3 regions of the Kineococcus sp. AC630 genome follow, and region 1 is predicted to be linked to each of the others. Evidence: riboswitches for the same ligand, from Rfam matches in the RefSeq annotation. Region 1 holds a riboswitch; each other region holds the start of a gene.
What was found. A riboswitch is a leader RNA that binds a small molecule or an ion and turns the genes downstream of it on or off. The one in region 1 is predicted to bind S-adenosylmethionine.
Positions count from the first base shown of each region.

Region 2: linked by a shared signal. The riboswitch ahead of AC0I8G_RS02865 (methionine ABC transporter ATP-binding protein) and the one ahead of AC0I8G_RS22410 (ABC transporter ATP-binding protein) in region 1 are both predicted to bind S-adenosylmethionine.
Region 3: linked by a shared signal. The riboswitch ahead of AC0I8G_RS01195 (methylenetetrahydrofolate reductase) and the one ahead of AC0I8G_RS22410 (ABC transporter ATP-binding protein) in region 1 are both predicted to bind S-adenosylmethionine.

Region 1 is NZ_CEEDMJ010000027.1:23,935-35,337, forward strand. Features, by position in the region: gene AC0I8G_RS22350 (penicillin-binding protein) at 1-1,841, shown strand, start outside; gene AC0I8G_RS22355 (GOLPH3/VPS74 family protein) at 1,938-2,621, shown strand; gene AC0I8G_RS22360 (GatB/YqeY domain-containing protein) at 2,703-3,170, opposite strand; gene AC0I8G_RS22365 (metallophosphoesterase) at 3,228-4,154, shown strand; tRNA gene AC0I8G_RS22370 (tRNA-Pro) at 4,231-4,307, shown strand; gene AC0I8G_RS22375 (TetR/AcrR family transcriptional regulator) at 4,399-4,998, opposite strand; gene AC0I8G_RS22380 (alpha/beta fold hydrolase) at 5,136-6,077, shown strand; gene AC0I8G_RS22385 (hypothetical protein) at 6,132-6,464, shown strand; gene AC0I8G_RS22390 (hypothetical protein) at 6,508-7,350, shown strand; gene AC0I8G_RS22395 (DinB family protein) at 7,353-7,847, opposite strand; gene AC0I8G_RS22400 (ABC transporter permease) at 7,888-8,685, opposite strand; gene AC0I8G_RS22405 (aliphatic sulfonate ABC transporter substrate-binding protein) at 8,682-9,719, opposite strand; gene AC0I8G_RS22410 (ABC transporter ATP-binding protein) at 9,757-10,566, opposite strand; SAM riboswitch class I at 10,560-10,653, opposite strand; gene AC0I8G_RS22415 (YqjF family protein) at 10,747-11,403, shown strand, end outside.
Region 2 is NZ_CEEDMJ010000002.1:186,378-197,780, forward strand. Features, by position in the region: gene AC0I8G_RS02835 (VOC family protein) at 1-625, opposite strand, end outside; gene purN (phosphoribosylglycinamide formyltransferase) at 673-1,248, shown strand; gene purH (bifunctional phosphoribosylaminoimidazolecarboxamide formyltransferase/IMP cyclohydrolase) at 1,267-2,847, shown strand; gene AC0I8G_RS02850 (DUF3017 domain-containing protein) at 2,870-3,154, shown strand; gene AC0I8G_RS02855 (MetQ/NlpA family ABC transporter substrate-binding protein) at 3,242-4,156, opposite strand; gene AC0I8G_RS02860 (methionine ABC transporter permease) at 4,146-4,907, opposite strand; gene AC0I8G_RS02865 (methionine ABC transporter ATP-binding protein) at 4,904-5,899, opposite strand; SAM riboswitch class IV at 6,067-6,177, opposite strand; SAM riboswitch class I at 6,347-6,430, shown strand; gene sfnG (dimethylsulfone monooxygenase SfnG) at 6,440-7,585, shown strand; gene AC0I8G_RS02875 (alpha/beta fold hydrolase) at 7,610-8,536, opposite strand; gene AC0I8G_RS02880 (N-acetylmuramoyl-L-alanine amidase) at 8,694-9,392, shown strand; gene idi (isopentenyl-diphosphate Delta-isomerase) at 9,412-9,957, shown strand; gene AC0I8G_RS02890 (AAA family ATPase) at 9,914-11,403, opposite strand, start outside.
Region 3 is NZ_CEEDMJ010000001.1:251,349-259,511, forward strand. Features, by position in the region: gene metE (5-methyltetrahydropteroyltriglutamate--homocysteine S-methyltransferase) at 1-1,565, opposite strand, end outside; gene AC0I8G_RS01195 (methylenetetrahydrofolate reductase) at 1,562-2,503, opposite strand; SAM riboswitch class I at 2,565-2,656, opposite strand; SAM riboswitch class IV at 2,816-2,930, shown strand; gene AC0I8G_RS01200 (aminotransferase class V-fold PLP-dependent enzyme) at 2,987-4,333, shown strand; gene AC0I8G_RS01205 (rhodanese-like domain-containing protein) at 4,417-4,791, shown strand; gene AC0I8G_RS01210 (hypothetical protein) at 4,818-5,051, opposite strand; gene AC0I8G_RS01215 (LLM class flavin-dependent oxidoreductase) at 5,129-6,172, shown strand; gene AC0I8G_RS01220 (NtaA/DmoA family FMN-dependent monooxygenase) at 6,181-7,500, shown strand; gene AC0I8G_RS01225 (ATP-grasp domain-containing protein) at 7,484-8,163, opposite strand, start outside.

The DNA.
Region 1 (11,403 bases):
TCGAAGCTGCGGCCCGCTTCTACTTCAACAAGACCGCGGCGGAGCTGACGCTGCCGGAGTCGGCGATGCTGGCCGGTCTCGTGCAGAACCCCGTGGCCTTCAACCCGGTGAAGTACCCCGACGCCTCGATCAAGCGGCGCAACGTCGTGCTGAACCGGATGCTCGAACTGGGCAAGATCTCCCAGGCCGACCACGACGCAGCGGTCGCCGCCCCCATCGGTCTGAACCTCCAGCGCAGCCAGCAGGGCTGCATCAACGCCGAGTCGGCCGCCTACTTCTGCGACTACGTGACCCGCATCGTCGAGACCGACCCCGCCTTCGGCGCGACCGCGGACGACCGCAAGAAGCTCCTGCGCACCGGTGGTCTGACCATCAAGACGACGCTGAACCCGCAGGTCCAGATCACGACCCAGAACGCCGTGAACGGTGGCGTCAACCCGGGGCAGAAGCCCCGGATGGCCTCCTCCGTCGTCCAGCCCGGGACCGGGCAGATCCTCGCGATGGCCCAGGACACCACCTTCTCGCTCGACACCGACCAGCCCGGTGTCACCACGATCAACTACAACGTCGACAAGATGTACAACGGCGGCAACGGTTTCCAGACCGGTTCGTCGTTCAAGGCGTTCACGCTGGCGGAGTGGTTGAAGGCCGGGAAGTCCATCGACAGCACGATCAACGCGCCGTTCAACGGGTCGGACTCCTTCAGCCAGTTCACCGCCTGCGGCGCCAAGTCCCGTGATTCGAAGGTCTACAAGTACTCGAACTCGGAATCGCACGAGGGTGGCGTCATGTCCATCCGCAAGGCGACCGCGGACTCCGTCAACACGGCCTACGTGACGATGGAGAAGTCCCTCGACCTCTGCAACATCGCCGCGACGGCGCAGTCGATGGGTGTCCACCTGGCCAACCCGAAGAACGGCAGCGTGCCGGCGCAGAAGGCCAGCGACATGAGCAACACCAACGACAACGACAGCGGGGTCAACTCCGACCTCTACGTCAGCCCGTCGCTGACCCTCGGGGTCAACGAGATCGCCCCGCTGGCCATGGCCGGGGCCTACGCGACGTTCGCCGCCCAGGGCACCTTCTGCAAGCCGATCGCGATCCTCGAGTCGCTGGACACCAACGGCCAGCCGATGAACATCCCCAGCGCGGACTGCAAGCCCGTCCTCGACCCGAACGTCGCCAACAACGTCACCGAGGCGCTGCAGGGCGTCATCTCCGGTGGCACCGGGTCGTCGGCCCGCATCGACCGCGCCGCCGCCGGCAAGACGGGCACCACCAACGACAGCACGGACGCCTGGTTCGTGGGCTACACGCCGCAGCTGTCCTCCGCGGTGTGGATGGGCCACGCCGACGGGACCAAGTCGCTGAACTCGGACCGCATCAACGGTCGTGGTCGCCGCACCATCTTCGGCGGGACGATCTCCGCACCGACCTGGAAGGCCATCGTCGGCACCGCCTCCGACCAGCTGAACCTCCCCAAGGTCGGGTTCACCCCGGGCACCAACCAGGGCCTCAAGACGACGACCTCCGACGGCCGGATCAAGGTCCCGAGCGTCGTCGGCCGGAGCGTCTCCTCGGCGACGAGCGCGCTGAAGGCGGCCGGGTTCCAGGTGAAGGTGGGGGGTTCGGTGACCTCCAACGTCGACAAGGGCCTCGTCGCCTCGCAGAGCGCCCGCTCCGCCGCGGCCGGCTCGGTCATCACCATCACCCGCAGCTCCGGCCCGGCGCCGGTCCCGACGCAGGAGCCGTCGGCCCCGCCGTCGAGCGACAGCCCCGGGATCCAGCTCCCGACGGAACTGCCGCCGCTGCCCGACCTCCCCGCCCTCCCGACGAACTGAGGGGCGGAGACGGGCCGGACGGGGGACTCTCCCCGTCCGGCCCGTCCTCCTTTCGGGGGGTGGTCCCACCCGTCGCGTCCTTGGTTGGCTGGGGCCGTGGACACACCCCTCGTGGACGACGTGACGTTGCTCCTGCTGAACCCGGAGACGGGGCGTCCGCTGACGGACGCGACCCGGCTCCGCGCGGTCCTGCCCGGAGCCGTGCTGCTCGACCTGGCCCTGCGGGAACGGCTCGAGTCCGAACCGAGTCGCTGGGGCGGCGAGAAGGTGCGCGTGCGCGACGCCTCGCCCACCGGTGACGAGGTGCTCGACGAGGCCCTGCGGCGACTCGGCGACCGGCCGACCGCGGCCCGCACCGCCGTGCAACGGCTCGGGGGCCTCAAGTTCGGTCGTGCCGTGCGGGACCGGATGGTCGCGCGCGGCCTCGTCCGCCACGAGCCGGGCGGGTTCCTGCGCTTCGCCCGCGACCACCCCGAGCCGGGCACGCGCAAGGTCCTCGTGGCCGAGGTCGCGTCAGCGTTGGGGGAGGGGGCAGACGTCACCCCGCACGCGGCCGCGCTGGTGTCGCTGCTGCAGTCCGTCGGGGCGATCCCGAAGGTCGTCCCCGGGCTGAGGTTGTCCCGCCGTCAGCTCGCCGACCGGGTGCAGCAGATCAGCGACGGGATGGCCGAGGGGGAGTGGGCCGTGGAGGCTGTCTCCGCCGCCGTGCGCGCCGCCCAGGCCGCGGTCACGACGGCGATCGTCACGAGCACCGTCGCCGCGACCGGCGGCGCGAACTAGCGGCCCCGTCCCGCGTGGAAACAACACTTTCCGCCCCTGCGAGGGCCCCTCGAGGGGCGGAAAGTGTTGTTTCCGCGGGTCTCAGGCCTGCAGACGGGTCCGCACGGCGGTGGAGACGCGCTTGCCGTCGGCGCGGGCCCCGACCTTCGGCTTGAGCTGCGACATGACGGCGCCCATCGCGCCCATGCCGGTCAGCCCCTCCGCGGTCGCGATGAGCACGGCCTCGTCCACGAGCGCGTCGAGCTCCTCGTCGGTGAGCGGGGTCGGGAGGTAAGTCTCGATGACGGAGAGCTCAGCGGTCTCGCGCTCGGACTGCTCGGTGCGCCCGGCGTCACCGAAGGCCTGCGCGGCCTCGCGACGCTTCTTCGCCTCGCGCTGCAGGACCGCGATGACCTCGTCGTCGGAGAGCGTGCGCGCCGACTTCCCGGCGACCTCCTCGGAGCGGACCGCCGTGAGGACCATCCGCAGCGTCGCCGACCGCAGCTCGTCCCGGGCCTTCATCGCGGTGGTCAGGTCGGCCTGCAGGGAGTCCTTGAGGGTGTCGCTCATGGGGCGATCCTCCCACCCCACCGCGACCCGTTTCCGCCCTCCGGCGAGGATGACCGGATGCCCACTGCAGCGCGAGTCCTCCACCTGGCCGCCGGAACCGTCGGCGTCGGCGCGCTGGCCGGTGCCGCCGGCGTCGGCTACGCCGCGGGCTACGAGGTCCGCGCGTTCGTGCTCCGGCACGCCGTCGTGCCGGTCCTGCCCGTCGGCGCCGCGCCGTTGCGGGTCCTGCACCTCTCCGACCTGCACCTCGTCCCGCGTCAGCACCGCAAGCGCGCGTGGGTCACGGCGCTCGCCGACCTCGAACCTGACCTCGTCGTCACCACCGGGGACAACCTCGCCGCACAGGACGCCGTCCCGGCCGTGCTGGAGACCTACGCGGGGCTGCTGGAACGTCCGGGGGTCTTCGTCCTCGGCTCCAACGACTACTGGGCCCCGAAGCCGCGCAACTGGTCGAAGTACCTGAGGGGTCCGTCGGACGGTGGTGCCGGCGACGAGGCCGTCCGGCTGCCGACGGACGACCTCGTCCGCGGCTTCACCGACGCCGGCTGGGTCGACCTCGACAACGTTCGGACCCGGCTGACCGTCAACGGCCTCGACCTCGAGTTCGTCGGCGTCGACGATCCCCACCTGCGCTACGACCGCTACCACGACGTCGCCGGTCCCGCCGCGACCGACGCCGACCTCACCATCGGCGTCACCCACGCCCCCTACCGCCGCACCCTCGACGCGATGACCGCCGACGGCGCCGGCCTGCTCATCGCCGGCCACACCCACGGCGGCCAGCTCTGCGTCCCCGGCTTCGGGGCGCTCGTGACCAACTGCGACCTCCCGCGCAAGCAGGCCTCCGGGCTGTCCCGCTGGTCCGCCGCCCGCCACGACGCCTGGTTGCACGTCTCCGCCGGCCTCGGGACCTCCCCCTACGCGCCGCTGCGCTTCGCCTGCCGACCCGAGGCGACGCTGCTGGAGCTCGTGTCCCGCCGCTGACCCTCGTGGTCCCGGGGACCTGCCTGGGTGGGCTATCCTCTACGAGGCCGCGCAGTTCGGCGGCCGTCAGCAGCATCGGGGTGTGGCGCAGCTTGGTAGCGCGCTTCGTTCGGGACGAAGAGGCCGCAGGTTCAAATCCTGTCACCCCGACCAGCAAGATCACAGATCAGAGGCCCGGAACCGCGTCAGCGGGACCGGGCCTCTGGCGTTGTGTGCGACTGACCGCCGGGGCAGCCGCGAGGATCTACGAGGAACGCTCCGGCTCACCCAGGGCCTTCGCGACCCCATCGACGGTGACCCTCGCGATGCTCCGGAGCTGCGCAGGACTCGCTCCGGCCCTGCTCATGACGGCGAGGGACTGGTTGACGGCTGCCGCGTGGAGGGCGAAGGCTTCGGCGTTCTCGTCATTCATCCGGCCGGCCTTCAAGGCCGTGTGCAGACGTCGGCGTTGAAAGCCCAGAGCCTCGCGCGTGTGCGCAGCGACGGCGGGGCTCAGCACGGGCGTCACCATCGTCGTCTGGGCGATCAGGCACCCGTCGGGGAGATCCGGATCGGCGATGCGCTCGAGGGTGACGTCGAAGAACGACTGGAGGGCGGCCATGACGTCTGACGCAGCGCACGACAGCGCGGCGTCGTACTTCTCGCCGTAGCGCGTGGTGTAACGGTCCAGGCAGCGCAGGAAGAGTTCGTCCTTGCCGCCGAACGAGGAGTAGATCGAACTGCGGTTCAGGCCGGTGACCCGGGAGAGGTCGTCGAGCGAGGTGTCGGCGTAACCGGCACGCCAGAACTGGACCATCGCGGCGTCCAGGGCCGTGTCCACGTCGAACTGCTTCTTGCCTGCCACCTGGCTCTCCTGTCTGCGCCCCTCGGGTGATGACGTCACCCTATCTTGAACTGAGCAGTCCAGGATGTGTTAGCGTCCGAACGCGGCGACGAACGCACGGCACTCGCGCTGCGACGCAAAGCATCCGGCGCCCACCGATGGAGGATCACGTGACCACGACTGAAACCAGCCCCGTGCCCGACCTGGCCCTCCACGACCTGGCCGCGCACGGCCTGGACGGGTTCACCCACCGCTGGGTCGACGCCGACGGCGTCCGCCTCCACGCCGTCGACGGCGGCCGACCGGACGGACCGGTGCTCGTGCTGCTCGCGGGGTTCCCGCAGACCTGGTGGGCGTGGCGGAAGGTCATGCCCCACCTCTCCGACCGGTTCCGGGTCCTCACGATCGACCTGCCGGGCCAAGGGCACTCCGAACGGCCGGAGGCCGGCTACGACACCCACAGCGTCGCCGCCCACGTCCACGCCGCCGTCCAGGCACTCGGAGCGCGCACCTACTGGCTGGCCGCTCACGACATCGGCGCCTGGGTCGCCTTCTCCCTCGCCCTCACCCACGGCAGCTCCCTCCACGGCCTCGCCCTCCTCGACGCCGGCATCCCCGGCATCACCCTTCCCAAGACGATCCCCACCGACCCGGCCCGGGCGTGGAAGACGTGGCACTTCGCCTTCCACCTCGTGCCCGACCTCCCCGAGACGCTGCTGACCGGACGCGAACGGGAGTACGTCGACTGGTTCCTCAAGGCGAAGGCCCTCGACCCGGCCACCTTCGAGGCCGGCGACCTCGACCACTTCGCGGCGGCCCTCGCCGCCGACGGGGGACTGCGCGCCTCCCTCGCCTACTACCGCGACGCCGCCGAGTCCGCGCGCAGGAACCACGAGGCGCTCGACCGGCAGCACCTGACGGTCCCCGTCCTCGGGATCTCCAGCAGCCACGGCTCCATCCTCGACATGGCCGCGTCCCTGCGTCCGTGGGCCGAGAACACCACCAGCGTCGTGGTGCCCGGCGCGGGGCACTTCATCCCCGACGAACAGCCTGAAGCCGTCGCCACCGCGCTCGCCGACTTCATCACCGCCGACCGCTGAATCCGCTGAGATCGGCCCAGCACCGGCCGCGGGAGTGATCGGTAGCGTGGGGTGGTGACGACACCACGGAAGGCACGCTGGTCGGAGTGGGTGCTGGTCGCCGTCTTCGCGGGCCAGACGGCCATCTCGGTCGCGGACCGGGAGTGGGGACGTGCGCTCGCGCCGGGGATCTTCCTCGTCGGGTTCGCCGGGCAGGTGCTCTTGCACCGCCTGAAGCGCCCGACCGCGGCGACCACGGTCCTCTTCGTCGCGATCGTTGCCGTCTTCGTGGTCTCGATCGTGCGGCACACCTGGTGGCTGGCGGGCGTTCTCGGCGTCGGGCTGCTCGCCCTGGCCGGGATCTGGGGGACGACCTGGTGGGTCGGACGCCGCGCCACCCAGGCGTGACCCGGGGCTCAACCCGGCCGTCCGCGCGGCCGATCTCAGAACGGTGAGTCGACGCGGACCGGTCCTGACGGTGTCGGCGGCTGCGGCGGTCTCGGTCGCGTCGCTCGTGGCGCTGTCGATCTCGACGCACACCTCCCTGTGGCGGCTGTACCGGGACGGACTCGCCCACCTCGCAGGGCTCGACCCGCAGACGGTGTCGGGGTTCCCGCACGCTGAGGCGCCCCGGGTCCTCGACTCGATCGGGCAGTCGGCAGGGTTCCTCGTCCCGTTCGTCGGGGTGGTCGCCCTCGGCACGGCGTTGGCCCTGGTGGGCCGGCGGTGGTGGGCGGTGGGTGCCGTCGTCGGACTCGACCTCGCGGGCGCGATCGACCGCTTCCCCCTGACCGGGGGTCTACTGCTGCCTGCCGACCCGAGCCGGGCGACGTTGCCCGTGGGATGGCCGTGGGACGAGATCGCCCTGGACGTCGGGTTGGGTCTGCTGCCGGTCCTCGTCGCGGTCCTGACCGGGGTACCTGCGGCAGTGACCCGGCCGGCGCTGCGTGTTCCCGGGGTCGCGGCGCTCGTCGTCCTGGTCGTCGGGACGGTCCTCCACCCCGTCGACCTCGATGCCGCGGCGGTGCTGCACGCGGCGCTCGTCGTGCTGGTCGTGGTGTCGACGGGGGTGGTCGCGGCGGGTCGCACGAGTCGCCAGCTGATCTGCGGCGCAGCCGTTCTCGTGGTGCTCGTCGCCGTGCGGGCCCTCCTGGGCGGCTCCGGGTTCCCCGTCCTCTGGGTTGTGACGGTGCTCGCGGGACCGATCGTCGTCCTCGCGACGCCCTCGCTGACGCGGGCGTGGGTACGGTCGTTCCGTTCCGGCGAGGGAGTCACACCCTCCGAGGGGCGGTGACGCTACTCCCCGGTGCGCCCGTCGAGGCACTCCCGCAACAGGTCGGCGTGCCCGGCGTGCCGGGCGTACTCCTCGATCAGGTGCACCAGCACGTCGCGGACGCTCACCGGACCGTCGCGGTGCGGCACCTCGCGGCCGAGGTCGGCTTCGGGCAGTTCCGCCAGCCACGCGTCGGCGGCCGCGACCTCCTGCCGCCAGGTGGCGAACGCCTCGCTCACGACCGCGTCGTCGGCCACCGCACCGGTGAAGGCGAGTTCCGGGTCCTCCGCGGTCCAGTAGAGCCGCGGGGTCTCCGGACGCTCGGCCAGGGTCCGGGGGAACCAGTCGCGTTCCACCTTGGCCAGGTGGCGGACGAGGCCGAGCAGGCTCAGTGAACTCGGCGGCACGGACCGGGTCGCGAGCTGCCCCGCGTCGAGGTCCTCGCACTTGCGCTCGATGACCTCGCGGTAGTGGCCGAGGTAGTCGAGCAACGTCGCCTTCTCACCCGTCGCGCTCACGCCGACCACTGTCGCGGACGACCGCGGCGGGGACAACCCGTCACCCCCGGGCGCGTTTGACCTGACCCTCGACCAGCCCGAGGACGAGGTCGGACCCCTTGCCCAGCACCGCGAGCAGGATGATGGCCAGCAGCACCTGATCGGTCCGGCCGGTGTTCTGCCCGTTGGTCAGCTGGAACCCCAGGCCGATCGAGGCGGCGAGGAGTTCCGCGGCCACCAGGAACAGCCAGCTCTGGGCCAACCCCAGCCGCAACCCCGACAGCAGGGCGGGAGCGGTCGCCGGCAGCAGCACCTCCCGGAACAGCCCGATCCCGCGGCGGCCGTAGGCCCGGCCCACCTCGACGAGAGCGGGGTCGAGGTGGGTGAGGGCGTTCAGCACCGTCGTGTAGACCGGGAAGAACGCCCCGATCGCGACCAGCGTGATCTTCGGGGTCTCCCCGAGCCCGATCCAGAGGCCCAGCAGGGGGATCCAGGCCAGCGATGGCACGGCCCGCAACGCGCCGAGCGTGGGGGCAAGGAGGTCGTGCACCACCCGGGACGAGCCGGTCAGCCCACCGAGCACCACCCCCGCCACCGCGCCGACGGCGAAACCCTGCAGGACGCGCTGCACGCTGATCGCGATGTTCAGCTGCAACTGCCCCGTCGCCCACATCTGCCGGGCCGCGTTCAGCACGTCGACCGGCGGCGGCAGCTGGACGCGTTCGAAGACCCCCGCCCCGGTCGTGAGGAACCACGCGAGCAGCAGCAGCAGAGGGACGACCCAGCCCAGCCACCCGCGGTTCCGCGGACCCCGCGACCGGCGCACCGGAAGGGGGCGTTCGGTGTCCAGCACGCTCACGAGACGGTGGCCTTCTCGGCGAAGTCGGGCACCAGCAACCCGTCGAGCGCCTCCGTCGCCGCGTCCGCGGAGGGGACGTCACCGGCGGAGGCCATGAGCGGGATGATCCCCGCCAGCACGGTGCGCTGGGCGTCACCGGGGACGGAGTCGACGTCGAGCGTCGTGCGTTCCAGCACCCGGGCGGCGACCTCCGGGGTCAACTGCGCCTGGGTCGCGTAGAGCGTGGCGAGGTCCGCGGGGTTCGCGATGGCCCAGGCGCGGGCGGTCGCGTACGCGTCGACGACCTGCTGCACCAGCTCAGGAGAGCTCTTGATGAAGGCCTCGCGGGCGTTCAGCATCCCGTAGGTGTTGAAGTCGACGTTGCGGTACAGCAGCTTCGACCCGGCGAGCAGTTCGGAGCCGGCCATGTTGGGGTCCAGCCCCGCCCACGCGTCGACGTCGCCGCGTTCCAGGGCAGCGCGACCGTCGGCGTGCTGCAGGTTGGTGATCGTGACGTCGCTCGCGGACAGACCCGCTTTGTCCAGGGCCTGCTGCAGGAAGAAGTACGGGTCGGTGCCGGTGGTCGCGGCGATCTGCTTGCCGCGCAACCCCGCCACGTCGGTGATCGTGGAGTCCTTGCCGACGACGAGGGCCGTCCACTCCGGCTGGGAGAACACGTCGATCGTCTGGACCGGGGAACCGTTGGTGCGGGCCTGCAGCACGGCCGACCCGGCGGTGGAGGCGATGTCGAGGTTGTCGTTGCGCAGGAACTCGTTGGCCTTGTTGCTGCCCGCGGACTGCTCCCACTGCACGGTGAGGCCGGCGTTCTCGAGGATCTTCTGCTCGCGGACGACGAGGCTGAGCGGGTTGTAGAGCGCGTAGTCGAGGCGGACGGTCCCCCCGCCCGAGGCGCTCCCGGAACCGGTGGCGGTGGCGGGGGCACCCCCGCTGGAGGACTCGCCCTTGACGCACCCGGCGGCGACGAAGGAGACCCCGCCCAGGGCCAGGCCGAGGGCGAGACGGCGGGTGGGCAGGTTCGAGGGCACGACGGACACGGTTCTCCTGGGGTTTCGCGGTGGTGGGGGGTCTGCGTCAGACGGTGCGGGGAACGCCGAGCAGGTCGAGCAGTTCGACCCGCAGTTCCGCGGTGGCGGCGTCACCGCGGTCGCGGGGGCGCCGAGCGGGGACGGCGAGGTCGCGGACGACCGTCGCACCGGCCGTGTCGGGGGAGGGGCCGAGGACCAGGACCCGGTCGGCCAGGTGCAGGGCCTCGTCGACGTCGTGGGTCACCAGCAGGACCGTGGCGCCGGTCTCGCGCTGCACCTCGTCCAGCAGGTCCTGCATCTTCAGCCGGGTCAGGGCGTCGAGGGCCGCGAAGGGCTCGTCGAGGAGCAGCACCCCGGGCCGGCGGACCAGGGCCCGGGCCAGGGCCGTCCGCTGGGCCATCCCGCCGGAGACGCGACGCGGCCGGTGGCCGGCGAACTCGCCCAGCCCGACGACGTCCAGCCAGCGCAGGACCTCCGTCCGGCCCTCCGCCCGCGGGGTGCCGCGCGGCAGCCCGAAGGCGACGTTCCCGGCGAGGTCGCGCCACGGCAGCAGCCGCGGTTCCTGGAAGACGACGGCGGTGCGGGGGTGGACCCCGCGGACCTGTTCCCCGCCGACCTCGATCGAGCCGGTGGTGGGGGTGTCGAGCCCGGCCACCAGGCGCAGCAGCGTCGACTTCCCGCTGCCGGAGGCGCCGAGCAGGGCGACCGTGCGCCCGGCCTCGAGGGTGACGTCCAGCGGGGCGAGCACGTCGCGTTCGCCGAAGGTCCGCCCGACCCCGCGCAGCCGGACGTCGGCGGCGTCCACGCGGGTGGGTTCGGTGCTCGGCGGGGACGTCACGGACACGGGTTCCTCCATCGGTCCTGGCGTGAGCACCACACCCCGCGGACGGGGAGGTTGCTGCGGCGTCGCGGAGCCAGGTCTCTCAGCCGCTCTGGATGGTGGATCCAGGGTAAGGCAAGTTGCGACGACAACCACCCGCGACCGCACGAGGAGTGGCTGCCGCGCCGGGAGCGCCCCGGCCAGGCACGATGAACCGTGCCCGCCACCGTCCCGACCCTGGACCGTCTCCCGCCCGTGACCGCCCCGGCCCTCTCCGGGCCGGTGATGATGCACCAGCACTGGGACGACCTCGCCTTCCTGCACTGGGCGGTCGACCCGGCGCTCGTCGCCCCGCACCTGCCGCCCGGGGTCCGCCCGGACGTCCTCGACGGCGTCACCTACGTCGGGCTCATCCCGTTCACGCTGCGCGGCGCCGGGCCGGGTCGGGCTCCCGCGGTGCCGTACGCGGGGACGTTCCTGGAGACGAACGTCCGGCTCTACTCCGTCGACGACGAGGGCCGGCGCGGGGTCGTCTTCGCCAGCCTCGACGCGACGCGGCTCGCGGTGGTCCTCGGCGCGCGGACGGCGTTCGGGCTGCCGTACCGGTGGTCGCGGATGCGGCGGGCGGAACGGGTCCGCGACGGTGCGCGCGAGCTGGCGTGGACGTGCCGGACCCGCGCGGGCGTGCGCAGCCGCATCGCCGTCCGCCTCGGCACCGATCGGGTGGAGGACGAGGTCGCGGCGTTCGTGACCGCCCGGTTCGGGCTGCACGTCGCCCACCGGGGGCGCACCTGGTGGGTCGCGAACGAGCACGAGCCGTGGCCGTTGCGCAGCGCCGAGGTGCTCGTCCTCGACGACGGACTGCGCGGGGCG
Region 2 (11,403 bases), on a different contig from region 1:
CGAGCGCGGCCCGCACGGTGGCGTCGACGTCGGGGACGCCGAAGTACACCAGCCACCCGGGCACCGAGCCCCAGAGCGGGCCGATGCCGCCGATGGGGTGCGGCGCGTCGACGTTGGCCGCGACGGCGTAGCCGTCGAAGAGCTCCCGGAAGGTCCAGCCGAACACGGCGGCGTAGAACTCCCGGGAGAGAGCCGGGTCGGACGAGCGCAGGTCCTCCCAGTTCAGGCCGCCCGGGGCGTTCACCCAGCTCGCGCCGACGCGGGTCCCGGCCTCCCACAGCCCGACGACGGCCCCGGTGGGGTCGGCGACCACCGCCGAGCGCCCCGCGTCGTCGACGTCGCCCGGCCCGCTCAAGACCGATCCGCCCGCGGCCGTGACGGCGGCCAGGGTCGCGTCGAGGTCCGTGGTCGCGATCGACAGCGTCCAGCCGGAGGTGGTGGCCGGGCCGGCTTCCGCGGCGACGGCGCCGTCCACCCCGAGCAGCAGGGAGCCGTCGGGACGGCGCCCGACGACGGTCCACCCGAGGACCGCCCCGTAGAACGTCGCCGCCGCCCCGGGGTCGTCGGTCGCGAGGTCCGCCCGGGCCGGGACGCCGGTGGGCCAGGGGTGCGTGCGCAGGGTCATGCCACGAGTTTCTTCCCCGGCGACCGCGACGGCTAGAGTCTCGCCACGTGCCCGTACGAGTGGTCGTCCTCGCCTCCGGATCGGGCTCGACCCTGCAGGCGCTCCTCGACGCCGGCGACCCCTCCTACGAGATCGTCGCGGTGGGCTCCGACAAGCCCGGGGTGCCCGCGCTGGAGCGGGCCGCCGCCGCCGGGGCCGAGACGTTCACCGTCGCCCCCGCCGACTTCGCCGACCGCCCGGCCTGGGACGCGGCGCTGACCGCCGAGGTCGCCCGTCGCGCCCCCGACCTCGTCGTGCTCGCCGGGTTCATGCGCATCCTCGGAGCGCCCATGGTCGAGGCGTTCGGCGGGCGCATGGTCAACACCCACCCCGCGCTGCTGCCGTCCTTCCCCGGCGCCCACGGCGTCCGCGACGCCCTCGCGCACGGGGTGAAGGTCACCGGGTGCACCGTGCACCTCGTCGACTCCGGCGTGGACACCGGCCCCATCCTCGACCAGGTCGCGGTCCGCGTCCTGGACGGCGACGACGAGCACTCCCTGCACGAACGCATCAAGAGCCACGAGCGCGAGCTGCTCGTCGACGTCGTGGGCCGACTGGCCCGCACGCTCACCACCCACCCCTGAGAGGACGGCATCCCGCCGATGGCACCGGAAACCCGCGAGGCACGCCAGGTCCCCGTCAAGCGCGCGCTGGTCAGCGTCTACGACAAGACGGGTCTGGAGGAACTCGCCCAGGGGCTGCACGCCGCGGGTGTCGCGATCGTCTCCACCGGTTCGACGGCCTCGCGCATCGCCGCCGCCGGCGTGCCCGTCACCCCCGTCGAGGAGCTCACCGGGTTCCCCGAGTGCCTCGACGGCCGGGTCAAGACCCTGCACCCGCGGGTGCACGCGGGGATCCTCGCCGACCGCCGGCTGCCCGACCACGTGCGCCAGCTGGCCGAGCTCGACGTCGAACCCTTCGACCTCGTCGTCGTGAACCTCTACCCCTTCGCCGCGACCGTCGCCTCGGGCGCCGGCTACGACGAGGTCGTCGAGCAGATCGACATCGGCGGTCCGTCGATGGTCCGCGCGGCCGCGAAGAACCACCCCAGCGTCGCCGTCGTCGTCGACCCCGCCCGCTACGCCGACGTGCTGAAGGCCGTCGGCGACGGGGGCTTCGACCTGAGCGACCGCAAGCGCCTGGCCGCGGCCGCGTTCGCGCACACCGCCGCCTACGACACGGCCGTGGCCGGCTGGTTCGCGCAGCAGACGCTGGCCGCCGACGACGAGGGCTGGCCCGCGGTGACGGGGATGGCGCTGGAACGCAGCGCCGTCCTGCGCTACGGCGAGAACCCGCACCAGCAGGCCGCCGTCTACGCCGACCCGACCGCCGAACCGGGCATCGCGCAGGCCGTCCAGTTGCACGGCAAGGCCATGTCCTACAACAACTACGTCGACGCCGACGCCGCCCTGCGCGCCGCGTTCGACTTCGCCGGTCCCGCCGTCGCCGTGATCAAGCACGCCAACCCGTGCGGCATCGCGACCGGTTCCGACGTCGCCGACGCCCACGCCAAGGCGCACGCCTGCGACCCGGTCTCCGCCTACGGTGGGGTGATCGCCGCCAACCGCGTCGTGACCGCGGCCATGGCCGCCCAGGTCGCGCCGGTGTTCACCGAGGTCGTCATCGCCCCGGGCTTCGAACCCGAGGCGCTGGAGGTGCTGCAGGCCAAGAAGAACGTCCGGCTGCTGCAGCTGCCGGAGGGCTACGGCCGCCGCCCGCAGGAGTGGCGCATGGTGTCCGGCGGGGTGCTCGTGCAGAGCCTCGACCTCGTCGACGCCGAGGGCGACGCCCCCGCGAACTGGACCCTCGCCGCCGGTGAGGCCGCCTCGCCCGAGGTCCTGGCCGACCTCGAGTTCGCCTGGCGCGCAGTGCGTTCGGTGCGCTCCAACGCGATCCTGCTGGCCAAGGACGGCGCCTCCGTCGGCGTCGGCATGGGTCAGGTCAACCGCGTCGACTCCTGCAAGCTGGCCGTGGAGCGCGCCGGCGTGGAGCGGGCCACCGGTTCCGTCGCCGCGTCCGACGCGTTCTTCCCCTTCGCCGACGGGGCGCAGATCCTCATCGACGCCGGGGTGCGCGCCATCGTGCAGCCCGGCGGGTCGATCCGGGACGCCGAGGTCGTCGAGGCCGCCACGAAGGCCGGGATCACCATGTACTTCACCGGCGCGCGCCACTTCGCCCACTGAGCGACCCCGGTAGCGTCGATCCATGACCCAGGCCCCCGAGCGGGTTCCCACCCCGGGCAACGCGGTCCTGCTGACCCTCGTCGGCGGGGTCGTGCTGGCCCTGGGGCTGACCCTGCTCGCGGGGCCGACGTCGGGCGGGATGCTGCTCGGCGCCGACCTCGCGGTCGCCGCCGTGCTGCGCCTCGTCCTACCGGTGCGGGTGGCCGGATCGCTCGCGGTCCGCTCCCGCCCGGTGGACGTCGCCATCCTGCTGGTGCTGGCGGTGGCCTGCCTCGTGCTGGCCGGACTGGTGCCGACCCCGCAGTAGTTCTGCAGCCTCGCGTCGACACGCCCACGTCCAGGCGGTGGCCGTCGGCGTGTCGCCGCAAGGGTGCATCACCGCTGTGGGTCTGCCTCAGCTGGCGTCGAGGGGCAGCAGGACACCCTTCACGTCGGCGTCGTTCGAGAGGTACTCCTGGACCTTCGGGTCCTGGAACGTCGCGATGAGCGCCTTGACGTTGTCGGTGTCGATCCACTTCGTGCCCACCGTGAGCTGACCCGCGAACTCGTCCGGGGCGGCGGGGGCGAAGATCTGCTGCTCGATCGGGATCTTGGCCGCGAGGTAGTACTCGGTGTAGCCGACGGCGGCGTCGAGGTCGGGCAGCGCACGGGACTGCGCGCCGAAGTCCAGCAGCGTGAACTGCAGGCCCTTGGGGTTCTCGGCGATGTCGTCGACGGTCGCCGTCCCGATGTCCGTCCCGGGCTTGAGGGTGATGAGCCCCGCCTTCTCCAGGACGAACAACCCCTGCGACTCGTTCGCCGGGTCGGAGTACAACGAGATCGTGCCGCCCTGCGGGATCTCCGCCGGCGTCTTCCACTTCGAGGACCACAGGCCGAAACCCCACCGGAAGACCGGCGTCGCCGCGGTCTCCTGGAACCCCGGGTTGGCCTGCAGGACCTGACCCAGCCACAGCTTGTGCTGGTAGATCGTGCCCGCGACCTCGCCGTCGTTCACCGCGCGGTTGATGGTGTTGCTGTCGGCCAGCGCCTTGAACTCGACGTGGATGCCGTGCGCGGGAGCGACGTCCTTCGCGATGTAGTCGATGAGGGCCTCCTCGCGGGCGTTGCCCTCGGCGGTCGCGACGTAGAGGGTGGCGCCGGCCTGGGTGTTGGCGGTGTCCTCACCGCCGAGACGGGGCACGACGACCGCGGCGGCGATCCCGAGCAGGACGACGGCACCGCCGGCCACGAACGGCCACAGGCGTCGGCGGCGGACCTCGAAACCGTGGTCGTCGGCGGGTTTGGCGTCGGGGCGGGTCTCAGTGGACAAGGGAGTTCTCCAGGTCTGCGGTGGGGGAGTTCGTGGGGGTGGCGCTGCGGCGACGGGTCCGCGGGTCCGCGAGGCGGGCCAGGGCGTCACCGAGGAGTTGCACGGAGGCGACCAGGGCGACGAGGACGACGATGGTCGCGATCATCACGGCGTGGTCGAAGCGCTGGTACCCGTAGGTGATGGCGAGGTAGCCGACCCCGGGGGCGCCGATCGTCCCGGCGATGGCCGAGTACTCGATCATCGCGATGGTGTTGATGGTGAGGCCGCCGATGATCGAGGGCAGCGCCTCGGAGAGTTGCACGCTCGTGATGACCTGCAGCGGAGAGGCTCCCGAGGCCTTCGCGACGGCGACCACCGACGGGGGTACCGAGCGCAGCGAGTTCTCCACGATGCGGGCGAAGAACGCGGTGCCGGCCAGGACCATGGGCACGACGGCCGCCCGGATGCCGATGTTCGTACCCGTGACGAACCGGGTGAACGGCACGAGCGCCGCCATCAGCACGAGGAACGGCAGGGACCGCCCGGTGCTGACCACCCAGCCGAGGACGCGGTGGGCCGGGCGGTTCTCCAGCAACCCGTCCGGGGCGAGGTTGTGCAGCAGGACCCCCAGCGGGACCCCGAGCAGCACGACCAGGGCCATGACGATGCCGACCATCAGCAGCGTGTCGCCGAGGGCGGGCAGGACGAGCGCCGGGATCTCTGGCAGGGGCGTGTCCAGGTTCGAGGCCAGCGGGAGGGCGGCGGGGCTCACGGGACCAGCTCCAGGGTCGAGGGCACCTCGGCGGCGCGGGCGTGCAGCCCCCGTCGCTCGAGGGCGGCGATCAGCAGCGCGGGGTCCACCGAGTCCGGGACGCCGAGGGTGGCGTGCCCGACGGTCCGCCCCGTGACGGCACTCACGGAGGCGCCGAGCAGGGCGAGGTCGTGGCCGAGTTCGCGGGCCGTGCTGGTCAGCCAGTCCGCCGGCACGTCGTCGCCGCGGTAGTGCACCGTCCAGGTGACGAGCCGGGGATCGGTGGCGACCGCCCGTCGGGGCAGCAGCGCGGCCCCGACCGGCGACCCCGGGTCGCGCAGGACGTCCAGCAGGAGCGCCGACTCGACGATGCGGCCGTGCTCGAGTCGGGCCACGGAGTCCGCGACCTCGACGACCGTGTCCATCTCGTGGGTGATGAACAGGATGGACAGCCCGAGGTCGTCGCGCAGTTCGCGCAGCAGCGCCACGATCGAGGCCGTCGAGCGCGGGTCCAGCCCGGAGGTCGCCTCGTCGGAGAGCAGCACGCTCGGACGCAGAGCCAGGGCGCGGGCGATCCCGACGCGCTGGCGCTGCCCGCCGGAGAGCTCGTGCGGGTAGCGCCCGGCCAGGTCGGCCAGACCCACCCGTTCCAGCAGCTCGGCGACCCGGGCGCGCCGCTCGCGGGGGACGACCCCGAGGTAGCGCAACGGGAGTTCGACGTTCTGGGCGGCGGTGCGCCGGGTCTGCAGCCCGTCGGACTGGAAGATCGTGCCGATGCGGCGACGGGCTTCGCGCAGCCGTCCCTCCCCGAGGTGGGTGAGGTCCTGGCCGCCGACGAGCACGGAACCCGACGTGGGCCGGGTCAGCAGGGTCACGCACTGGGCGAGGGTGCTCTTGCCGGCCCCGCTCGGCCCGACGACGGCGGTGATGCTGCCGGCGGGGACGAGCAGGTCGAGGCGGTCCAGGACGGTGGTGCTCCCGTAGGTCTTGGTGAGCTGTCTCAGCTCGATCATGGCTCGATCACGTCGTCTCCAGGGCGGCGTGGGGCGCGCGAGGGCGCGGCGGGGGAGCGTCGGGCGGACCGGCGCAGGGGGGACCGCCGGACGGGGTGGCCCGGGGTGTTCAGCAGGGAGTGCGGACGCTCAGCGTCGACAGGTCTGGTGGGACACGTGCGTCTCCTTCAACGTCCTTACCCGCGACACCCGCGGGTCGGGTCATCACCCGGAGCACCCCACGACGGAAGGAGGGTTGCCGACCAGCGAGCCGGGGCTTCGCGCTGGCACTCATGACCTGATTCGACAGTGACAGCCGAACCGGGGTCCGTCAAGCGGTTCGGGAAGGTACCGGATATCCGCACCCGGCTTCGAAATCGTTCGTGCGCAACGGCTTGCGCCGGACCCCTCCGGTGCCGGGCCGACCCGAGTCGCTGCGGGGCCGCCGACGAGGCGTTACAGTTCGCAGGACCATCCAGAGCGGCCGAGAGATCTGGCTCGACGACGCCGCAGCAACCCGAGCCCGGGTGCTACCGCCAGGACCGATGGAGGAGCACCACCATGTCCGTGAACGAGCCCCTGAAGTTCGCCTACTGGGTCCCGAACGTGTCGGGCGGCCTGGTCGTCTCCACGATCGAGCAGCGCACCAGCCACGACCCGGCCTACAACGTCGCCGTCGCCCAGGCCGCCGAACGCGTCGGTTTCGAGTACGCCCTGACCCAGGTCCGCTACCTCGCCTCCTACGGGGCGGACGCGCAGCACGAGTCGACGTCGTTCTCCCTCGCCCTGCTGCTGGCGACGCAGAAGCTCAAGGTCATCGCCGCGGTGCACCCCTTCTTCTGGCACCCCGGGGTCCTCGCGAAGTTCGCCGCGACCACCCAGGAACTCACCGACAACCGCCTCGCGCTGAACGTCGTCTCCGGCTGGTTCAAGAACGAGGCGACCCAGCTCGGGGTCACCTGGCACGAGCACGACGACCGCTACCGCCAGTCGGAGGAGTTCATCGCCCTGCTGCGCGGGGTGTGGACCGAGGACGGTTACAGCCAGCAGGGTGAGTTCTTCAACGCCGAGGACATCACCTTCCGCCCGCAGCCCAAGGTGCAGCCGGAACTGTTCCAGGGCGGCAACTCGACGGCCGCGCAGGCGATGGCCGGCCGGGTCAGCGACTGGTACTTCATGAACGGCAAGTCGATCGCCGCCGCCGCCGCCGGGGTGCGCGAGGTCAGCGCCCTCGCCGCCGGCAACGGCCGCTTGGTGCGGTTCGGCCTCAACGGTTTCGCCGTCGTCCGCGACACCCGCGACGAGGCCGAGGCCGTCCTCGAGGAGATCATCGCCAAGGCCGACCGCACCAAGGTCGAAGGTTTCGGCGCCGCCGTCCAGGAGGCCGGGAACTCCACCAGGGACGGCAAGGGCATGTGGGCCGACAGCGAGTTCCGCGACCTCGTCCAGTACAACGACGGTTTCCGCACCGGCCTCGTCGGGACGCCCGACGAGGTCGCCCGCCGCATCCTGGCCTACCGCCTCGTCGGGGTGGACCTGCTGCTGCTCGGCTTCCTGCACGTCAAGGAGGAGGTCGAGGCGTTCGGTGAGCTCGTCATCCCGAAGGTGCGCGAACTCGAGGCCCGCCTCGTCGCGGGCGAGGACCTGGACCTCGGCGCGGAACTCGACGAGGCCGTCGTCGCGGCGACCACCCCGGTCCCCGCCTGACGCTGCGCCCCGGAACCGGGCGCCTCAGAGCTGCGCCACCAGGAAGGCCGCGACGCCGTCCTCGACCTCTGCGCGCAGGTCGGGCTCGTTGTGGATCTCGTGGCGGTAGCCGGTGTAGAGCCGGGTCGTGACCGTGTGACCGGTCTCGGCCAGCCAGTTCGCGGCCTGGTACGGCCCCTCGCCGTAGTTGCCGACGGGATCCTGGTCGCCGGCGATGACGTACACCGGCACGCCGGTCGGCACCCGCTGCGCCCACTCGCGGGAGTGGACGTCGATCCACAGCGACGTGAAGTCGTGCAGGGCCTGGACGGTCGGCGGCCTCGTGAAGTTGTTGAACGGGTCCGCCCCGTGGTCACGGACGACGTCGGGGTCCAGCGCGATCCAGTCGTTCGCCGAGCGGACCGTCGGGTAGCGCGCCGTGAAGCCCTCGAGCAGTTCGCCCACCAGTTCGGGCCGCACCTCCGCGGCGCGCCCGTCCGCGACGAGCCCGCCCAGTCGGCGGTGCAGCTCGACCGTGTTCTCGCGCAACCCCGAGGTGCCGCAGTACACGACGCCGCTCAGCAGGTGGCCGTGCTCCGCGGAGAAGTCGCGGGCGATCATCGAGCCCCAGCTGTGCCCGAACATGAAGAACGGCAGTCCGGGGAACCGCTCGACGACGATGTCGTGCAACGACTTCTCGTCCTCCGTCGTCGTGGCGTAGCCCCCGGGGCCGTAGTCGCCCCAGGTGTCGCTGAGTCGCGCGGTGAGTCCGTGGCCGACGTGGTCGTCGGCGGCCACGACGAACCCGTCGTCGAGCAGCCTCAGCACCAGGTGCAGGTAGCGGCGTGAGTGCTCCCCGAAGCCGTGGACGATCTGGACGATCCCCCGCGGGGACCGGACCGGCGTCCAGATCCAGCCGTGGACCGTGTCGCGTCCGTTGCGGGACTCGAAGCTCACCTCGTGCATCGCCATGGCGGGAGGCTACCCAGGCCGTCCGTGGCACCCTGGGGCCGTGCGGTGTCGACCGGGACTCCTCGCGACCACCGTCGCGGTGCTGGTGAGTGCGTGTTCCGCGCCATCCGCGCCATCCGCGCCCGCACCCGCGCCCACCGCGAGCGCCGAGGTCCGAGTGGCGGCCCCCTCGCCGACCACCCCTGCACCCGTCGTCGTGCTCGACCCCGGCCACAACGGCGGGAACGCCGCGAACCCCGCAGCGATCGACGCACTGGTGCCCGCGGGCGGCTTCGAGAAGCCCTGCAACACGACCGGGACCAGCACCGACGCCGGCTACCCCGAGCACGCCTACGCCTTCGACGTCGCCCTGCGCACCGCTGACCTGCTGCGGGCCCGGGGCGTCACCGTCGTGCTGACCCGCCACGACGACACCGGGGTCGGGCCCTGCGTCGACGCCCGTGCCGCCATCGCCACCGCTGCCGGTGCGGCGCTCACGGTCTCGATCCACGCCGACGGGGCCGCGGCGAGCGCCCGCGGGTTCCACGTCGTCGAACCCGCGCTCGCCCCCGACGGCGGCAACGCGGCCGTGCTGGCCGCCTCCGACGTCGCCGCGCGGGACCTGCTCGCGTCCTTCGGGACGGCCACCGGCCTGCCCCGGGCCGACTACCTCGGCGACCTCGTCGAACCGGGGCTGACCCGGCGTCCCGACCTCGCCGGGCTCAACCTCGCGCGGACGCCGTCGGTGCTGCTGGAGTCGGCCAACATGCGCAACGCCGAGGAGGCCGCCCTCGTCTCGGACCCGGACTTCCGGGCCACCGCCGCCCGGGGAATCGCCGACGGTGTCACGGCCTTCCTCGCGCGCGACGGGTCCTGAGACCGTTTACCGTTCGGGGGTGACCCTCGCACCGACCGCCGATCTGACCGAACTCGTGGTCCTGCTGACCGAGGACGGCACACCGTGCGGGACCGCGCTGAAGTCCCAGGTCCACCACACCTCGACGCCGTTGCACCTGGCCTTCTCGTGCTGGCTGCTCGACGACGCCGGCCGCACCCTGCTGACCCGGCGGGCGGCGACGAAGCGCACCTGGCCGGGGGTCTGGACCAATTCCTTCTGCGGCCACCCCGGTCCGGGGGAGGAGCCCGCGGACGCCGTGGTCCGCCGCTCCGTCCAGGAGCTCGGGATCGAGGTGGAGGGCGTGACGTCGCTGCTGCCGAGCTTCCGCTACCGCGCGGTCATGGCGGACGGCACCGTCGAGAACGAGGTCTGCCCCGTCTTCACCGCGCGCATCGCCACCGGATCGGGGGAACTGGCCCCCGACCCGGGCGAGGTCGACGAGTTCCGCTGGGTCCACCTCGACGAGCTCCGCGAGCAGATCGCCGCGGACCCCTCGCCGTTCAGCCCGTGGATGCTGTGGCAGTGGGAGCAGTTCCCCCGCTGACCTCCGGGTCCAGGCGGATGACGGTCGCCCCCGCGATGGAGGTGTGCACCCCCGGGCCGGGGGTGAGCAGCAGGACCTGGGTCGAGGGTGCGACCCGTTCGAAGACCACCCCGAGTCGTTGCAGCCGCAGCGGATCGGAGTGGCCGAGGGCGTCGTCGAGGACGACGGGAACCCCGTCGGCGGGGTCGACGAGCGTCGCGCACGCCAACCGGGTCAGCACGGCGAGCTGTTCGCGCGCACCCGTCGACAACTGCTCGTAGGGGACGGTGCGACCCTCCAGCGTGCGGTCGAGGATGCGCAGTTCGTCGTCCAGGCCGATGCGGAAGCTCTCGCCGTAGACGGTGCGGCCGAGGTCCTCGAGCCGGTCGGCGAACGGTGACACGTAGCGGCGTCGCAACACCCCGCGGTGACGTTCCAGGGTGTCGCGCAGCAACCGGGCCGCGGCCGCCCGCCGGGTGAGGCTCTCGAGTTCCCCCTCGAGGCGGGCGACGCGGGACTCCGCCTCGTCCCAGACCTCCTGGCGGGCCTCACCGCCCATGACGGAGAGCCGGGCCTCCAGCCGCAGCAGGTCGCTGGTGAGCCCGTCGCGCCGTTCCACCAGGTCGGTGAGCCTGGACTGGACCTGCTGCGCCCGCCGCAGGGTCGCGTCGGCGTCGCGGGCCGCGAGGTCGGCCTCGAGGTCCGCGACCTCCGCCGCCGCGGCGTCCGCCGCGGTGTCCGCGGCGGCCAGGGCCTGGGCCAGCGCGTCGTCGTCCTGCTCGGCGCGGGACTGCTCGAGCCGGAGCGCGGCCCCCTCGACCTCGGTGCGGGCGACCTCGAGAGCGGCCGTGCGGGTGGCGAGCTCGCCGGCCAGGGCGTCGGCGTGCCGGGCGGCCGCGGCCGCCGTCGTGGCGGCCTCACGGGCCGCGCGACGGCGGCGCAGCGACGTCTCCCGGGTCTCGGCCTCCAGCGTCCGGGCCGCAGCCAGGTCGGGGACCTCACCGTCACCGGTCACCAGGTCGGCCGCGAGCCGGTCGACCTCGGCGCGCAGCTCGTCCGCACCGGCCTCCGCGCTCAGCTGGGTCAGGTGCGCGCGGGCCAGGTCGAGGGCGCTCTGCGCGCTGCGGCGCTCCTCGTGGGCGGCCCGGGCGGCGGCGACGTCCTCGACGCCGGCGTCGTCCAGCCGCGCCGCGAGGTCCCGCTCGGCGCGTTCCAGGTCGTCGGCCAGGGGACCGGTGTCCGCACCGGGCAGCACCCGGACGGCGGCGAAACCCGCGACGTCGATCTCCAGCGGCCGCGTCGCGGAGAGCTCGGCCACGGTGCCGGCCGGGACGGGGACGCCGTCCACGAGGACCTCGACGGCGGTGGCCTCGACGACGACCCGGGCGGCGACGGCCTCGGCGCGGGCGCGCAACCCGCCGGCCGTGTCGGCGGCGACCTCGAGGGCGCGCACCGCGGTGGCGTCGA
Region 3 (8,163 bases), on a different contig from region 1:
GCGGTGACGGCGAACCCGTCGAGCTGCTCGGCGAAGTACTGGACCATGTCGTTGCGCTCGGGTTCCCCGTGCACGACGACGTCGAGGCCCAGTTCCTCCTGCAGGTCCACGACGCGGTCGATCTCCGCCTTGAGGAACTCCTCGTAGGCGGCCGTCGCGAGGTCTCCGCGCGTCCACGCGGCGCGCGCCTTGCGGATCTCGCCCGTCTGCGGGAACGAGCCGATCGTCGTCGTCGGCAGCGCCGGCAGACCCAGCGCCTGTTCCTGGGCGAGGCGGCGCACGGCGTAGTCGCTGCGCCCGAAGGCCTCCGGGGTCAGCGCTCCGAGCCGGTCGCGCACCTCGGGACGCACCACGCCGGGGGCGCCGACGCGGTCGGCCCGGGCCTGCGCCGACGCGGTCAGTTCCTCCTGCACCGCCGCTGCGTCCCCCAGCGCCTTGCCCAGGACGACGACCTCGGCGACCTTCTGGTCGGCGAACGCGAGCCAGCCGCGCAGGCGCTCGTCGAGGGTGGTCTCGCGGGTCACGTCGTGCGGGACGTGCAGCAGCGAGGTGGACGTCCCCGCGACGACGTGGGCGGCGGAACCCTCGAGGGTCCGCAGCCGGGCCAGCGCCTCGACGAGGTCGACCCGCCAGACGTTGTGACCGTCCACGACCCCGCCGACGACCGTCTTGCCGTGCAGCAGTTCCGGACGCGCCGGCGTCGCGCCGCGGACGAGGTCGAGGGCGAGACCCTCGACCGCCGTGGCGGCCAGGGGTTCCAGGAGGTCACCCGGGTCGCCGTAGGGCGTCGCGACCAGCAGGCGCGGACGGCCCTCGAGCGCCGCGAGGCGGTCGTAGGCGCGACGGACGAGGTCGGCGAGACCCTCGACGCCGTTCGTCGCGGAGTCGCTGACCAGCGCCGGTTCGTCCAGCTGCAGCCACTCCGCCCCCGCGGCCGCGTAGGCGGCGAGGAGTTCCTCGTAGGCGCCGAGCAGGTCGTCGAGCCGGGAGATCGGGGCGAAACCCGCCGGGGCGTCGTCGGCCGCCTTGGCCAGCAGCAGGAACGTCACGGGCCCGACCACGACGGGACGGGTCAGGAACCCGTCGGAGAGCGCCTCGGCGAACTCCCGCACCCCACGGTCGTCGGCGAACCGGAAGGTCGTCGACGGCGAGATCTCGGGAACGAGGTAGTGGTAGTTGGTGTCGAACCACTTCGTCATCTCCAGCGGGGCGTCCGCACCGCGACCGCGGGCGATCGTGGAGTACCCCACGAGGTCGACGCGGCCGTCCTCGCCCACGACGTCGGCGAAGCGCGGCGGGACGGCGCCGACGGCGACGGCGGCGTCGAGCACCTGGTCGTAGGCCGAGAACGCGGACGGGATCGACGCGTCGTGCGCCGGCAGGCCGAGGGAGTTCAGCCGGCGGACCGTGGCGGCACGAACCCCGGCCAGGGCGGCCTCGGTGGTGGCGAGGTCGGCGCGACCGGCCCACAGGGCCTCGAGGGCCTTCTTGGCCTCGCGGTCGGCGCCGATGCGCGGGTAGCCGAGGACGGTGGCGGTCCAGGTGGGGAAGTTCTCGGTGCTCACGGGGTGGGACCTCCTACCGCAGCGATGCGGCTCTGGGTGGATCGGGGCAGGTTCAGGTGGTCGAGCAGGTCGAGCGCGGGTTCCGCCGCGTTGAACGTGTAGAGGTGCAGTCCGGGGGCGCCGGCGTCGAGCAGTCCCGCCGCGAGTCCCGACGAGAACGCCGTCGACGCCCGGCGGCGCTGGGCGGTGTCGTCGGTGTCGAGCGCCGCGAGCAGCTGTTCCGGGGCCGGGACACCGGCCAGCTCACCGATGCGCTGCAACCGGCGGGCGTCGTCCGTCACGGCGATGCCCGGCAGCAGCGGGATGCTCACCCCGGCGGCGCGCGCCCGGCGCACGAAGGTGGCGTACTCGTCGACCGAGAACGTCACCTGGCAGATCGCGAAGTGCGCACCGGCGTCCTGCTTGGCGCGCAGGGCCGCCAGTTCCGCGTCGCGACCGCGGGGGAAGGCCGCCACGGCGAGGGTCAGGGGACCCTCGTCGACGGGGACGCGACCGCCCCGCAGCGCGGAGCGCCGCCGGTCGGCGACCTGGAGGAGTTCCACCAGGTCCCGCGCGGTCGCCAGACCGTCCGGGTGCGGGGTCCAGTCCGCGCTCCCGACCGGCGGGTCGCCCCGCAGCGCGAGGACGTTGCGGACACCGGCGTCGAGGAACTCGCTGGCGAGTTCCACGACCTCACGTCGCGAGGACCCCACGCACGTCAGGTGGGCCATCGCCGGCACGGCCGTCGAACCCAGGACGTGGGCCAGCAGCTCCCGGCTCGGTCCCTTCGTCGCGCCGGCTGCCCCGAAGGTGACGGAGACGAAGTCGGGGTGCGTGTCGAGGAGATCGGAGAGCCTGCGCCACAGCGACTCCCGCCCGTTCTCGGAACGGGGCGGGAAGAGTTCGAAACTGACGGTGGGCCTCCCGGTCGCGGCGGCGACGAGGGGAGCCAGCGTCATCGCGGCCGGCCCCGGTCCGGAACCGGGTACGCGTCAGGGACATCGGTGGGGCGCATCACGAACTCCATCGGCCTGGCTTTAGCACCCTCGCCCGGGCTCGGGGGGTTGCTGCGGCGTCGTCGAGCCAGGACTCTCGGCCGCTCTGGATGGTGTTCACCGAATGTAGACCGGGGTCGACGCGATCCACAAGTGCTGTTCCGGGGTTCCCCCGAACGGGGGAACTACCCGACACGTGGGGTTCTGGCGGAGTTCCGACGGGTTCGCGACACGCCGATCTTGCTCAGCGGGGTCCGACGTGGCAACCTCAGCGCAGGTCATGAGCGCCAGCGACAAGCCCCGGCTCGCTGGCCGGCAACCCTCCCTCCGCGGCGGGGTGCCCCGGGTGACGACCTGGTCGACGCCGCAGTGGCGCCGGCAAGCGCGGACCTCGCCGGGGTGATCCCGGTCCTCCCGGCAGGGTCCAGTTCCTCCAGGAGACTCCTCGTGACGCTCAGCACCCTCTCCCCCCTCCGCTGCCCGGCGCCCGTCGCACCGCTGCTGCCCGTGGTCGGCAGGGACACCCGCGTCCCGCTCGCCCAGGGCGGGTCGACCACCTACGCGAACCTGGACAACGCCGCGAGCGCGCCCGCCCTCGTCTCCGTCGCCACCCGCGTCGCCCAGGTCCTCCCCCACTACGCCAGCGTCCACCGCGGCGCCGGGTACCTCTCACGCGTCTCCACCGCCCTGTTCGAGCAGGCCCGGGCCGAGGTCGGGACCTTCCTGGGGGCGCGCCCCGACGACGTCGTCGTCTTCACCCGGAGCACGACCGACGCGCTCGACCTGCTCGCCCGGGCCGTCCCGCAGGGCTCCAGGGTCCTGGTGGCCGACGTCGAGCACCACGCGAACCTGTTGTCCTGGCAGCGGTCAGCCCTGACCACGGTCCTGCGCGGCGGGTCGGACGCGGAGGAGACCGCGACGCTGCTGGAGGCCGAGCTCGCCCGCGGCGGGTACGCGCTGCTGGCCGTCGCCGGTGCCTCCAACGTGACCGGTGAGGTCCTGCCGCTGCGCCGGCTGGCCCGGGCCGCGCACGCGGCCGGCGCCCGCATCGCCGTCGACGGGGCGCAACTGCTCCCCCACCGCAGGGTGGACCTCGGTCGCGACGGGATCGACTGGATCGCGCTGTCCGGGCACAAGCTCTACGCCCCCTACGGGGCGGGCGCGCTCGTCGGTCGTCGCGACTGGCTCGACGCCGCCGATCCCTACCTCGCGGGTGGGGGCGCCACCCTCGACGTGCGCCACGACGCGGTGCGGTGGGCCACCGGGCCCGACCGCCACGAGGCGGGTTCCCCGAACGTGCTCGGCGCCGTCGCCCTCGCCCAGGCCTGCAGCACGCTCGCCACGCTGGCCCCCGGAGCGCTCGAGGCGCACGAGGAGGCGTTGCGCGAACGGCTCGTCGGCGGGCTGACGGCGCTGGCGGGCGTCGAGGTCGTGCGCCCCCGCCCCGACGACGCCGTGGGGGTCGTGACCTTCACCGTCCCCGGTCGCTCGGTCTCCGAGGTCGCGGCCTTCCTCTCGGCCGAGCACGGGATCGGTGTGCGCGACGGACGGTTCTGCGCCCACCGGTTCGCCGACTCCCTCGGTCTGGCCGACGGCGGGCTGAGGGTCTCCACCGGGGTCGGGACGGGATCGGCCGAGGTCGAACGGCTGCTGGCCGCGGTCGAGCAGTTCGTCGGTGCCGGGCCGGAGCTCGAGTACGGGATCGTCGAGGGGCACTGGGGTCCCACGACCGACGCTCGCCCGGAACCCGCGTCCTTCCTGCCCGCGCCCGGTGCCGGCGTGGACCTGGGGTGACCTCGTCCCCGACGCCTCAGCCCGCAGGGACGACGGCCTCGCGCGATCGCCGGGGCCGACCGCACGAACCGAGGAGACACGACGTGAGCGACACCACCGCAGCACCCCAGGCACCGCTCGTCGACGCCGAGACCGCCGGACGCGCCGTCGCCGCCGGTGCGCTGTTCGTCGACGTCCGCAGCGACGCCGGGCGGGCCGCCGCCGGCGACCTGCCGCAGGCCGTCGTCGTGGCCAAGACCGAGGTGGCGGAGAAGTTCGCCCTCGGTTCCGGCACCGCGCTGGCGGAACTCACCGGGAAGGACCAGCAGATCGTCGTGATCTGCGGTTCTCCCGCGGGCTCCGGCCCCGTCACCGCCGAACTGCTGGCGGCAGGCTTCACCGACGTCGTGCAGGTCGACGGCGGGTTCCCGGCCTGGAAGGCCGCGGGGCTGAGCGTGGGCGAACCCGCTCAGACCTGATCCACCCCGGTCGACGGGGCGGGACGTCAGGGCATCGGCTCGCTGCTGGGCCGGGACCCGTCGCCGATCCCGCCACGTTCAGCCTCGGCGAAGAGCGCGCGCAGCTCCCCCTCGAACTGCGGCCAGCTCAGCTCGCCGGGGGCCGGCTCGTCGTCGAGCGGCGACCAGGCGTACCCCCACTGCCCCTGCCCCGCGATGGCCAGTCCGGCCACGATCGACGACACCCAGTGCGCCAACAGTTCTCGTACCCGGTCACGCATGGTCGCCTCCTCGTCGATCGGTGGAGAGCACTGTGACACAGACGGCGGCTGCCGTACCCACCACTCAGGAGATTTCCATGCCGACCCCCTTCCACGTGTTCCTCGACGTCGACGGCGGCGGGTGGCACCCCGCGGCCTGGCGCCGCTCCCGGGTCTCCCCCGACGCCGTGTTCTCCCCCGCGCGGTTGAAGGAGTTCGCCGTCACCGCGCAGGCCCAGGGCCTCACGGGACTCACCTTCGAGGACTCCACGCTGCCGGACCCCCGCAACCCCCGCGGGCACCTGGACGCGGTGCAGCGGGCGGCCTTCCTCGCCGGGACCACCGACACGATCGGTCTGCTGCCGGTCGCCGCGACCACCTACTCCGAACCGTTCCACGTGGCGGCGCAGATCGCGTCGCTGGACCACTCCAGCGCCGGCCGCGCCGGCTGGATCGCGACGACGTCCACCCCCGCCGTGGCCCGGACGGTGGACCTCCCCGTGCTCGACGACCCGCAGGCGGAACTCACCGACGTGGTCGGGGCCGTGCGGAGGTTGTGGGACTCCTGGGAGGACGACGCGGTGGTCCGCGACGTCGCCACGGGACGCTACGTCGACCGCGACCGGTTGCACCACGTCGACGTCGTCGCCACCAACTTCTCGGTCAAGGGCCCGCTCACCGTGCCCCGTCCCCCGCAGGGGCAGCCGGTCGTGGCCGCCCACGAACGCGACCTCCTCGACCCGGACGTGGTCGACGTCGTCCTCACGGGCAACGAGCGGACCCGGCGCAGCGCCGGTGGTCCGCTGGTCGTGCTCGAGGTCGAGTTCGCCCTCGACACCGCGGCCGCCTCGGGTGCGCAGCGGGTCGAGGCGCTCGACGCCGACGCCCCGGCCCCCGTACGGGACCGGCTGCGCTGGGCGGGGTCCGGTGAGGGCTTCGCGCGGTACCTCGCCGGTCTCGCGGGTTCCGTCGACGGTGTCCGGCTGCACGCCGCCGTCCTCGACGAGGACCTCCGCACGCTGCTGCGCACCACCTTCCCCGCCCTGCGCGTCGCCCGGCTGCTGCAACCACCCGCCGCCGGTGCGACCTTGCGCACCACCCTCGGCCGTCCCCGGCCGGTCAACCAGTTCGCGACGGCCTGAGGAGTCCCGTGACCGACCTGCGCTACCCCAACGCCGTCGTCCACTTCGGTGTCTTCTTCCAGGGCGTCAACCACAGCACCATCTGGTCGGACCCCCGCAGCGGATCCCAGATGCACCACTCGACCTTCACGCAGTTGATCCGGACCGCCGAACGCGGACTGTTCGACGCGTTCTTCCTCGGCGAGGGTCTCCGCCTGCGCGAACAGCGGGGCAGGATCCACGACCTCGACGTCGTCGGGCGACCCGACGCGTTGACCGAACTCGCCACGCTGGCGGGTCTGACCGACCGCATCGGTCTGGTCGCCACCCAGAACACCACCTACAACGACCCCGCCGACCTGGCCCGCCGCCTCGCGTCCCTGGACGTCCTCTCCGGTGGTCGCGCCGCGTGGAACGTCGTCACGACGGACAACGCCTGGACCGGGGCGAACTTCCGCCGGGGCGGCTACCTCGACCACGCCGACCGCTACGAGCGGGCCGAACGCTTCGTGAACCTGGCCCGACGGGTCTGGGACAGCTGGGACGGGTCGGAGTTCGCCCCCGTGGACTCCGACGACCGCTTCTTCGACGTCGAGATCGCCCCCACCGTCCCCCGCAGCCCGCAGGGTCATCCCGTGATCTTCCAGGCGGGCGACTCACCCACCGGCCGCGACTTCGCCGCCCGCTCGGCCGACGTGATCTTCTCCGCGCACGGGAGCGACCGCCACGACGCGCTGGCGTTCGCCGACGACGTCCGCCGCCGCGTCGTGGCGGCGGGTCGCCCCGAGGACGACGTCCTCACCTTCCCGGGGACCCAGATCGTCGTCGCCGACACCGAGGGCGAGGTGGAGGAGAAGGCCCGTTGGGTCCTGGAGCAGCAGGTGACCCCCGCGACCGCGCTCTCGCTGGTGGGTCAGGTGTGGGGCGAGGACCTGTCGGGCCACGACCCCGACGGCCCGTTGCCCGCGCACGACCCCGTCATCGCGGACATCGACGGGACCCGGGGCGCCGCGCGACAGGGTCACGACCCCCGGGCGATCGCCCAGGAGTGGCGCCGGGTGGCGGAGGAGAACAAGTTCTCGCTGCGCGAACTCGTGCTGCACACCTCGACCCGGCGCGGTTTCGCCGGTACGGCCTCGCAGTTGGCCGACGAGCTGACCCTCTGGGTGCGCAGCGGCGCCAGCAGCGGGTTCAACATCACGCCGTTCCTCGTCCCCAGCGGCCTGGACGACGTCGTGGACCAGCTCGTCCCGGCCCTGCAGGAACGGGGCGCCTACCCGACCGCGTACGTCGGGACCACGCTGCGCGAGCACCTGGGTCTGCGACCTCCGCTCACGCGTCGCCGCTGAGGAGCCCGCCGAGGTAGCGGGCGATGGCGCCGGGACCCGACACGGGGGCGACGGCCTCGACCGCGGGGTTGTAGTTCGTGTTGGTGTTGATGTCGTAGGTGACCGTCCGCCCGTCCGCCGTCTCGAGGAACTCGATGCCGGCGATCTCGATGCCGGCCGTCCGCAGCAGTTCCTCGTAGCGGCGGACGAGCGGGTGGTCTCCGGTGATCTCCGTCCGCAGCGCGAACGGGACCACGCCCGGCACCTCGCACGCGTCGGCGGGGCACAGTTCGAAGCTGCCCGCGGAGGTGTCCACGCGCACCGCGTAGACGAAGCGCCCGCCCACGAACTCGGCCCGGGTGACGAACGGTTCGGCCGAGCGGAGGAACTCCTGGAGCAGGGTGATCCCGTCGACCGGTTCCTCGAACTCCGGCGAGGCGACGTGGGCGTCGAAGTCCTCGTGGGAGTCGAAGCGCCGGACGCCGAGGCCCTTGCCGCCCTGGTTGTGCTTGGTGATGAACGGCACCTGCAGTTCCCGGGAGCGTGCCGCCAGGTCCCCTCGGCCGAAGACGGCCACGGTCCGGGGTACGTCGAACCCGTTGCGGCGCAACAGCGCGTGCTGGGCGACCTTGCTCACCTCGAGCTCGACGACGTGGGTCCCCCCGACGACCCGGCGGCCCCAGC